Regions from separate parts of the Candidatus Manganitrophus noduliformans genome, predicted to be linked through region 4. Evidence: riboswitches for the same ligand, from Rfam matches in the RefSeq annotation. Region 4 holds a riboswitch; each other region holds the start of a gene.
The links. Region 4 has a riboswitch for cyclic di-GMP ahead of MNODULE_RS07145 (fibronectin type III domain-containing protein). Riboswitches for the same ligand answer to the same signal wherever they lie in the genome.
Positions count from the first base shown of each region.

Region 1: linked by a shared signal. The riboswitch ahead of MNODULE_RS15525 (hypothetical protein) and the one ahead of MNODULE_RS07145 (fibronectin type III domain-containing protein) in region 4 are both predicted to bind cyclic di-GMP.
Region 2: linked by a shared signal. The riboswitch ahead of MNODULE_RS15530 (fibronectin type III domain-containing protein) and the one ahead of MNODULE_RS07145 (fibronectin type III domain-containing protein) in region 4 are both predicted to bind cyclic di-GMP.
Region 3: linked by a shared signal. The riboswitch ahead of MNODULE_RS11620 (fibronectin type III domain-containing protein) and the one ahead of MNODULE_RS07145 (fibronectin type III domain-containing protein) in region 4 are both predicted to bind cyclic di-GMP.

Region 1 is NZ_VTOW01000003.1:203,921-206,089, forward strand. It holds gene MNODULE_RS15525 (hypothetical protein) at 1-1,070, opposite strand, end outside; cyclic di-GMP riboswitch class I at 1,290-1,374, opposite strand; gene MNODULE_RS15530 (fibronectin type III domain-containing protein) at 1,677-2,169, opposite strand, start outside.
Region 2 is NZ_VTOW01000003.1:206,720-208,888, reverse strand. It holds gene prsK (XrtA/PEP-CTERM system histidine kinase PrsK) at 1-532, opposite strand, end outside; cyclic di-GMP riboswitch class I at 860-954, shown strand; gene MNODULE_RS15530 (fibronectin type III domain-containing protein) at 1,052-2,169, shown strand, end outside.
Region 3 is NZ_VTOW01000002.1:490,126-492,294, forward strand. It holds gene MNODULE_RS11620 (fibronectin type III domain-containing protein) at 1-952, opposite strand, end outside; cyclic di-GMP riboswitch class I at 993-1,077, opposite strand; cyclic di-GMP riboswitch class I at 1,162-1,246, opposite strand; gene MNODULE_RS11625 (DUF72 domain-containing protein) at 1,569-2,169, shown strand, end outside.
Region 4 is NZ_VTOW01000001.1:1,437,503-1,439,671, forward strand. It holds gene lexA (transcriptional repressor LexA) at 1-533, opposite strand, end outside; cyclic di-GMP riboswitch class I at 872-956, shown strand; gene MNODULE_RS07145 (fibronectin type III domain-containing protein) at 1,004-1,852, shown strand; gene rsmI (16S rRNA (cytidine(1402)-2'-O)-methyltransferase) at 1,917-2,169, opposite strand, start outside.

The sequences.
Region 1 (2,169 bases), on a different contig from region 4:
GGGCAGTCTTGGCAGAGGGGAAAACCGACCGGATTAGCTGTTCCGTCTGCGTTGACAATGTAGAGATATGTGTCATTCAAGCTGCCGAAAGATCCTTTGTTTAAGGTGACCTGGACCGACGTATCGGCCCAAGATGTCGGAACTTGAATCTCTCGATGGGTGACGGCGGTCCAGATCGGCGCGTTTCCGATCTCAACCCTGGCTTGCGTTGTGTCGAAATAAAGGTCGTCAATATAAACGAGAGCTCGGGCGTCAGTGGGATTGTCCTTGGCGAAGTAGGACCCAAAATGCCACTGACGCCAAGTTTTAGTTGTTGTTCGGGTGATATATGCATCGCCATTTAAGTCGAGCAGAATAGAAGGGACAGGGGAAGAGGGCCGGTGTACCCACATTTTATACTTTCCATCCGGCACGTTCGGCGTGCTTTGAACAAGATAGACTTCAAATCGTACCCATTCGTTTTCAATGTCCTCGATGCGTGTGCTTCCCCAAAGGGTCGGTATATTGATCGTCGGATTATCCTGGACACTGCTTCGTAATTTACTATCGGCAGTGCCGCCCATTCCAAGACCGGCATAGGTCATTGGGAGCAAACCATCACTACCATATTCGAGCCAGGGCTTTATATTTCTCGACCAACTTGTGCTTTGTTTTTGCATTTTCCACCAGAAGGTGAAATAAACCGAGCTATGTTGGCCGGAATACTCAAGCGAGATATTGCTTCCTCCATTTAGGAAGTCGTGGAAACTTGACACCGTCGAGTTCGGTCGGACTCCCACATTGGAGTATTTAGGTCCGATGGTGCCGTTGAAATAGTCGTCCCATGCCGGCCCTATAACAGGGAGGTTCCCCTTGATAGCACCGCCTTGGATTCCCTTTTCAAAATCGTCCCAAATTATTGGGGGACCCGCCGTTTTGCTGCCGAAACCGAGACCACTGATAGTAACAGCGGTGCCGTGGCTGAGGGAGCCAGAAACACCCGTAATGACCGGTTGTGCCAAGGCGGAGAGGTGAAATGGCACTGTAGAGGCGATGAAAAAAAGAATGCTGACGATTTTCTTTAATGACATGGTTATCCTCCCTGTCACTCTTTGATTGATAATTGGATATTTGATTTAAGCATATCTTCTTTCAGGTCTTTATTGTGTCGATTGTCTATCATCAAATATCCGGAGATCAAGTTAATGCCGGGCCATCTGCAATAAATGCGTTGTATTTGAAGGGACGATTTTTGCGTCAATTATTTTATTTCTCCGTCAATACAATAAAAAAAGCCGCCAAGGGAATCCTTTGGCGGCTCGGCGGGCATGGCCTTTCAGCTTTAGCCCCGTTACTCTGCGTCCCCACCTTTCGATGGGTTTGCTCTGAGCAAAGGTCGAAATGTAACTTGAGTTACGCCATCGGCGTGAGATTCTTCAGCGCAACCCACTCTGACGCTTCGACTTATGTGGTGTTAATAACGATATAAAATACTATATTCCTTTTTTCCCGTCAACTATAATCACCCTCCATTTAATCTATACCGTTTCGACTTAATCAATATCTTCCTGTCGTTCAACATTCTCGATCGATCCTCGGCAAGATATAAGAAAAGCGGATCGAGATCAATCGGAAGGTCAACGTAGCGGTCCTTCGTAAGTGATCCATACTTAATGAGTCGATCGCCGGCGCCGCGTTCATTTCTTGATTCCCTTCCGAAGCGCCGCAAGCGAGAGGACCAGAATCAGCCCGATCATGTCGGCCGAATGGCCCGGTCCCGACGCGGTTCCAGAGCTCGGCGAAATCATCGCGCAGCCGCCCCCGCCCCCCGAGCCGCCGTCGTTTGCATTCGAGCCGCCGGTCGAAAAACCGAAGGGGGTTGCAGAAGCATGCGCGGTCTGTTGATAGTTCCCGTTGTTATCGTATGATGAGGCCGAATAGTAGTAGGTCACGTTATCCTGTAGCCCTGCATGGATGACGGTGATGCTTTCATTGATTCGCCCGGAAAAGTTTCCGAGGATCTCACCGTCTTCAATGCCGTTCGGGAATCGATCGGTCCGGTAGACGATGCGGACCCCGACGAAGTCGGAATCGGACGGATTGACCCAGCTTAATGTGACCGTTTGAGTCCCCGGAACGGCGGTGAAGTGTTCGACGTCCGCCGGAGGGACCGTATCGCCGAGGGGGTTC
Region 2 (2,169 bases), on a different contig from region 4:
GGAGCATAAATTTGACTTGCCACCGCTTATTCCCCGTGGAAGCCCGGAGGGTTCCCTCCAGATTCATCAGTATCACCACGGAAGCCAAAAGATAGAAAAGGTAAAAGGTATAACCGGACCATCCAAGACGGAGAACGGGAGATCCCCCTTCTTCCGGAAAAGCGGACACCAAGAGAGACTCCCTAAAGAAGAGTGTCATCGAAAAAGGGAGGGTCAGCGACAGGAGGATAAACCACTTCCATTTCGCCACCAGCTCCTTGTAATTCGAACGACCGAAACTGAGGCTGAACAAAAACCAGCTTCCGGGAAGCATACTGGCCGCTGTCAGCCCCCAGGCCCCCCAATCGACCCTTTCCGAGGGAAGGGGGGTTCCCATCGCCATTCCGACGAAAAGCTCTTTAAGGGCCAGGGCGATCATCCCGAAAGAAAATACCCGGTGGACAAAGGACCGCTTGTCTTCAAGGAAGATGAACAGCGCCAATCCTGCGCAAAGAAGGGCATTCAAGAATGGGATAAAGGAAGGAAATGTCATATTGACCTGTTTTTATGGAAATCAGAGTATTTTAGTAGAAACTCTGGCGCGGCACAATCCCCTCGATCGGGGGGGGGGCCCTGGGTAATCGGCTTCACATCGGAGAGACAAAAAGAGGTTTTCAGCCGTAAAATGCCGTTTTCCCGATCGAACACGATCATACGCCCCTTGAGAACTCCTTCCATAATCATTGGATAGAATCTAGCCTCAAGAGACGGCCTTTGAAAACTCCTTCCATAATCGTTGGATAGAATCCATTCTTTTCTCCATTCGTGTTTCACAGGCATGTCGCTTGCGTATACCGATACGCAACATACGACAGCAACTCGTGAAAAAGGGCAAACTATCCGAGAGGGTAGGACGCAAAGCCAAGAGACCGATGAGTAGGGGATCCACTTCCCACGGTTCGTCTGGTTGCCATGACGATGCCGGCGCATCTTTAGGCACAAGCCCATTCCGAGGAATGGGCTTTTTTATTACACAGACCAAACACTTTTTATTGATGCATGGAGGAACAGCATGCAGACCTCATTGATCAAGCGAAGCGCTCTGATGATCATCGGTATGATCCTTCTCCTGAATTGGAAAACCCCCGCGATGGCTGCGGACGCCTTCCTCTCCTGGGACGCCAACACGGAAAACGATCTCGGGGGATATAAAGTTTACTATGGAACCTCCTCCGGCAGCTACGGCGCCCCCGTGGACGTCGGCAATCAAACGTCTTTCACTGTAAACGGTTTAAGCAGCAGTCAGACCTATTATTTTGCCGTCAGCGCATACAACACCTCGGGGGCGGAAAGCGGCTACTCCAATGAAGTCAGCAAGAGCTTCGGCGACACCACCGCGCCGACCCTCTCCGCCATTGCGGCCGGCAGCATCACCAGCGCCGGAGCAACCATCAGCTGGAGCACCAACGAAGCGGCCACCTCCCAGGTGGAGTACGGCGTCACGACCTCATACGGTTCCTCCTCCGCGCTCAATTCGACCCTCGTCACCGGCCATAGCCGCGTGTTAAGCGGCTTGAACCCTTCAACGACTTACCATTATCGGGTCATCAGCAGAGACGCCGCCGGGAACACCGGCACCTCCGGGGACCGCACCTTCACCACCTCCGCCGCGCCCGACACCACCGCGCCGGCGATTTCCGGAATCGGCGCCTCGAATATCACCACCACCGCGGCCACGATCAGCTGGACGACCAATGAGAGTTCCGACACCCAGATTCAATATGGGACAACCACTTCGTACGGAAGCTCCACGACGCTCAATACCACGCTCACTACAAATCATAGCCAACAGGTGACCGGGCTTCTCCCCGCCACGCTTTATCATTATCGCGTCCGCAGCCGGGACGGCGCCGGAAATCTGGCCACCTCGGGAGATCGAACGTTCACCACCGCCGCGCCCCCCGACACCACCGCGCCGACCCTTTCCAATATTGCCGCCAGCAACATCGCATCGACCTCCGCAGTAATCACCTGGAGCACCAATGAAACGGCGACCTCCCAAGTCGAATACGGAACGACGACATCGTACGGCTCTTCCTCCGCATTGGGCGCCACGCCGGTCACCAGTCACAGCCGGACCCTCTCCGGCCTGAGCCCCGCCACCACCTACAACTACCGGGTCATCAGCCA
Region 3 (2,169 bases), on a different contig from region 4:
TGATCAAGGCTCCGCCGGCGGTGATATTGATCGCGCCCATTCCGGAGATCACCGGCGCGGCGGTGTCCGCCGGCGCCAATGTCCTTACGCTCGCCGCGGCGCTCTGCGCCGAGAGGTTCCCCGCGGCGTCATAAGCCGCCACGCGATAACTGTAGACGGTATCGGGGGTCAGATTCCCGTCCGAGTAGGTCAGCGTGGTCCGCGTGGCGACTTGCACCCCGTTGCGATAGATCCGATAGCCGGCCACCCCGACGTTATCCGTGGAAGCGCTCCACGTCAAATTGATCTGAGTGGTCGACAGCGCCGCCCCGCTAACATTTCCGGGAACGGTCGGCGTCGTGGTATCCGATAGCGTTGTAAAAATCTGATCGGCCGAGGTCGCCAGATTGCCCGCCGCGTCCCGGCTGAGGACCCGGTAGTGATAGAGCGTGCCGGGGAGTAGATTCGAAAGGGTCTGACTGTGCACGGTCACCAAGCTCGACACCAACGGCGTGGTCAGCCCGTAGGCGGTTGTTGTGCCATACTCGATTCGCGTATCCGCCGGCTCATCGGTGCCCCAGGTAATGAGCGCCGAATTCAGGGTGCGATTGCTGTTGGTAACACTCGAGATCAGCGGCGCAATCACATCGTTTAGCGGAGGGATGGTTTTGCGGGCTTCATTCGAGAAGCCGCTTTCCTTGCCGTTCGTATCATAGGCGGTGACCGCGAAATAGTAGGTCAGCCCCTCGGTCAGGTTCGGCACCGTCCAGGAAGTCACCCGTCCCACATTGATCGGAGGACTGTAGACCCCCGGCAGCAGACCGACGTAGACCCGGTAGCCTGCCAGGTTTCCTTCGCTGTTCGGATCCCAGGTCAGGACCGCCTCCCCGGCGAGGGCAAGCGCATGATGATCGAGGATGAGAAGAAAAACAAGGGCGAGAAGAAGCCTGCACCTTCTCAAGTAATCTGCCACGGCGAACCTCCAAGCGCGAAAAAGGAAAAGAGCTATTTCCTTTGGCGGCTCGGCGGGCGTGGCCGGATGGCGGTAGCCCCGTTACTCTGCGTCCCCACCTTTCGATGGGTTTGCTCTGAGCAAAGGTCAAATGCGAGTATGTATGGTGAGTGTTGATTCAGTCCGTGATAGGGGCGACCCAAACGCGCCCCAAAAAAAGCCGCCATTCCTTTGGCGGCTCGGCGGGCATGGCTTTACAGCTTTAGCCCCGTTGCTCTGCGTCCCCATCTTTCGACGGGTTTGCTCTGAGCAAAGGATCGATAGATGTCCTGGATGAACGGCTTTCGAAGCGTATACAGCTTTCATGGTATACGTCGATAAGAGGTTATATAACACATTTAAAATTTAAGAGTCAACGAGTTTTCCACACGTGACAAAAAATTATTTCGGCATGAGACATCCCTCCGAAAGACATACCGTCATCCACTTTTGAAAGACACGCCACCTCTGCAGATCCGGTTTGAATCAATGCTCCGGCGCGGCCCCATCGTTGCCTTCATGAACGCCGTTGTTCTAAAATGAGTTGATCAAGCCTCGATCTCAAGAATTTCTTCACGAGGAGAAAGGAAGGAGGGTCATGGAAGCACAAGCGGTTCGCGTCGGATGTTCCGGCTGGCAATATCGTCATTGGAAAGGGAACTTCTATTCCGCTTCCCTCCCTCAGAAAAAATGGCTCGACTACTATGCCGCGCAATTCGACACCGTCGAGATCAACAACAGCTTCTACCGGCTTCCGAGCGAAAAAACGTTTTCCGAATGGCGCGATCGGGTCCCCGATCATTTTCTCTATGCGGTGAAAGCGAGCCGGTATCTCACCCACATCAAGAGGCTGAAAGATCCCGCCGACCCGCTCCACCTCTTCTGGAGCCGGGCCCGGCTTCTTGGACCGAAGCTCGGCCCCGTCCTTTATCAACTCCCTCCTCGTTTAAAGCGGAACGAGCGGCGGCTCTTCGACTTTTTGGAGGCCCTCCCGGACCACCCGCTGCAAGTGGTTGAATTTCGAGATCCAACCTGGTATACCGATGAGATCTTCCACGCGATGGAGGCGAGAGGGGTGGCGATGTGCCTCCACGATCATCACGAATCGGCCACGCCGCGGGAGACGATCGGGCCGTTTGTCTATACCCGATTTCACGGCGGCGACGGTCATTATCAAGGGGCCTACTCCGATCGGACGC
Region 4 (2,169 bases):
TGGAGGATCAGGTTTTTCTTTTTCTTGATCAGCCGCTTCACCGTCGCTTCCCCTTCGACCATCGCGACGACGATCTCGCCGGAATCGGCATCGGCCTGCCGCTTGACCAGGACCAGATCCCCATCCAAGATTCCCGCGTCGCGCATGCTCTCCCCTTTGACCTTCAGAAGAAACGCTTCCCTTCCTCGAACGAGCGAAGGATCGACCGTCAGATGTCCGAGTAAATTCTCCTCGGCCAGAATCGGCTGCCCGGCGGCGACCCGTCCCAAGATTGGGATCGCCCGGCCGGCGCTCTTTGATTGGACGGCCCTCGCTGTCTGCGATTGCGAGATCACTTCCAGCGCCCGGGCTCCTTGGCCTTTTCGCAGGTGTCCTTTGCGAATCAGCGCGGCGACATGCTTGAAAGCGCCCCGCGTCCCCACCATCCCGAAGTGGCCTGCGATTTCACGCAAGGAAGGGGGGTAGCCTTTCTGCTCCACCGTTTGCTGGATGAAGGTGAGGATTTCTTGTTGCCGTGCCGTGATGGTATCCATATGAATACCATTCTAGCCGAAGGGATTGGAAAGTGTCAAGCGGAAATTCCGGGGGGGGGTATTGAAACGCGTCTGGACGATATTGCAGCCGCGGCAAGAAACGTAAGGAGTGCAGGGCTGGGAAAGGAACGCAGCACCTTCTATGGGCAGATTGAGGCGGTGATGGGTCGTACGAGGAAATTGAGTCTCTCTGGAAACGGCGCGACCACGACCCTAAAAAGAATTAAATCTTATTGACAACATGATTGGAGTCGTGATAATCCTAAAAATGTTTTTTAGATCGCTCAAGCGCCGTCGAGCGGTTTAAGCCGCGTTGATCATGAAGGATTTGTGATTCCCTTTGTTCAGAGCAAACCTGTCGAAAGACGGGGACGCAGAGCAACGGGGCTAAAGCTGTAAAGCCATGCCCGCCGAGCCGCCAAAGGATTTCGTTTTGGCGGCTTTTTTTTGCGCATGGGAGATTTGCAGCGATGCGAAATCTGTCAAAAAGACAAAACATTCCCCGGGCGCTTTGTCTGGTTCTCTTATTCTTTTTTTGTAAGACCTCTCCCGCTTTTGCAGGCGATGCAATCTTATCCTGGACTCCCAACACAGATTCGGATCTGGCCGGATACAAGGTCTATTACGGAACCGTCTCCGGGCGTTACGGAACACCGATCACGGTCGGCAATCAGACCGCGTACACGGTCACCGGCCTTGGGCTGGGAACCTACTACTTCGTCCTCACCGCCTATGACGTTGCAGGAAACGAGAGTGCTTTTTCGAACGAGATCAGTAAAACGTTTTTTGATACGTCTGCTCCCGTCTCCGGTAACACCCCACCGGAGGATGCTCAACCCTCGGATACGACGCCTCCGGCGGATGTTCAACATTTCTCTGCGGTTCCCGGAGACCGGGAGATCACGCTGCAATGGATCAACCCGCCGGACGTTGATTTCGCGGGGGTTCTCATCCGCTATCGGACCGATCGCTATCCGAGCGACCTGAACGACGGCGAACTTCTCGGAGATTTCACGGGAGAACCCAATCAGAGCATGAGCGTAACTCACTCAAGCCTGGAGAACGGCGTCACCTACTACTATGCCGCCGCTTCCTACGATCTCCATGAGAATCGTCAATCTACCGCCCACGCTTCCGCTTCTCCCTTTTCTTTAATCAGTCAAATCGACGACGGACAAAATCAGGCGGCCGCCGGCGGGGGAGGTTGTGTAATGCGCTTTCCGCAGGAGGAAAATCTTCCCGGCCCCGCGCAAGCGGCCGAAATACCGCTCTTGCTGGGTATTTTCCTCTTCATGTTTCTGAAAAGGAGATTCAGATGATCGTCAACCGGATGTGTATCCGGGTTTTGCTAGATGGTAGAGATGACATAGCCCCTCATGTTGTTTAATTTTCCTCCCGATTCCCCCCTACCACCAGCGTAATCTCCCCCTTCACCGTTTTCTTCCCGATCTTCTCCAATACCTCCGTCACCGTCCCCCGAATGAACTCCTCGAACATCTTGGTGATTTCCCGTGCAACGACAACGGGCCGGTCGCCAAGGATCGTCTTGATTTCTTCGAGCAGCCCGACGATCCGAAACGGCGATTCGTAGAAGATCAACGTCCGCGGATCGGGCTTGAGTTGCTCCAGGCGCCGG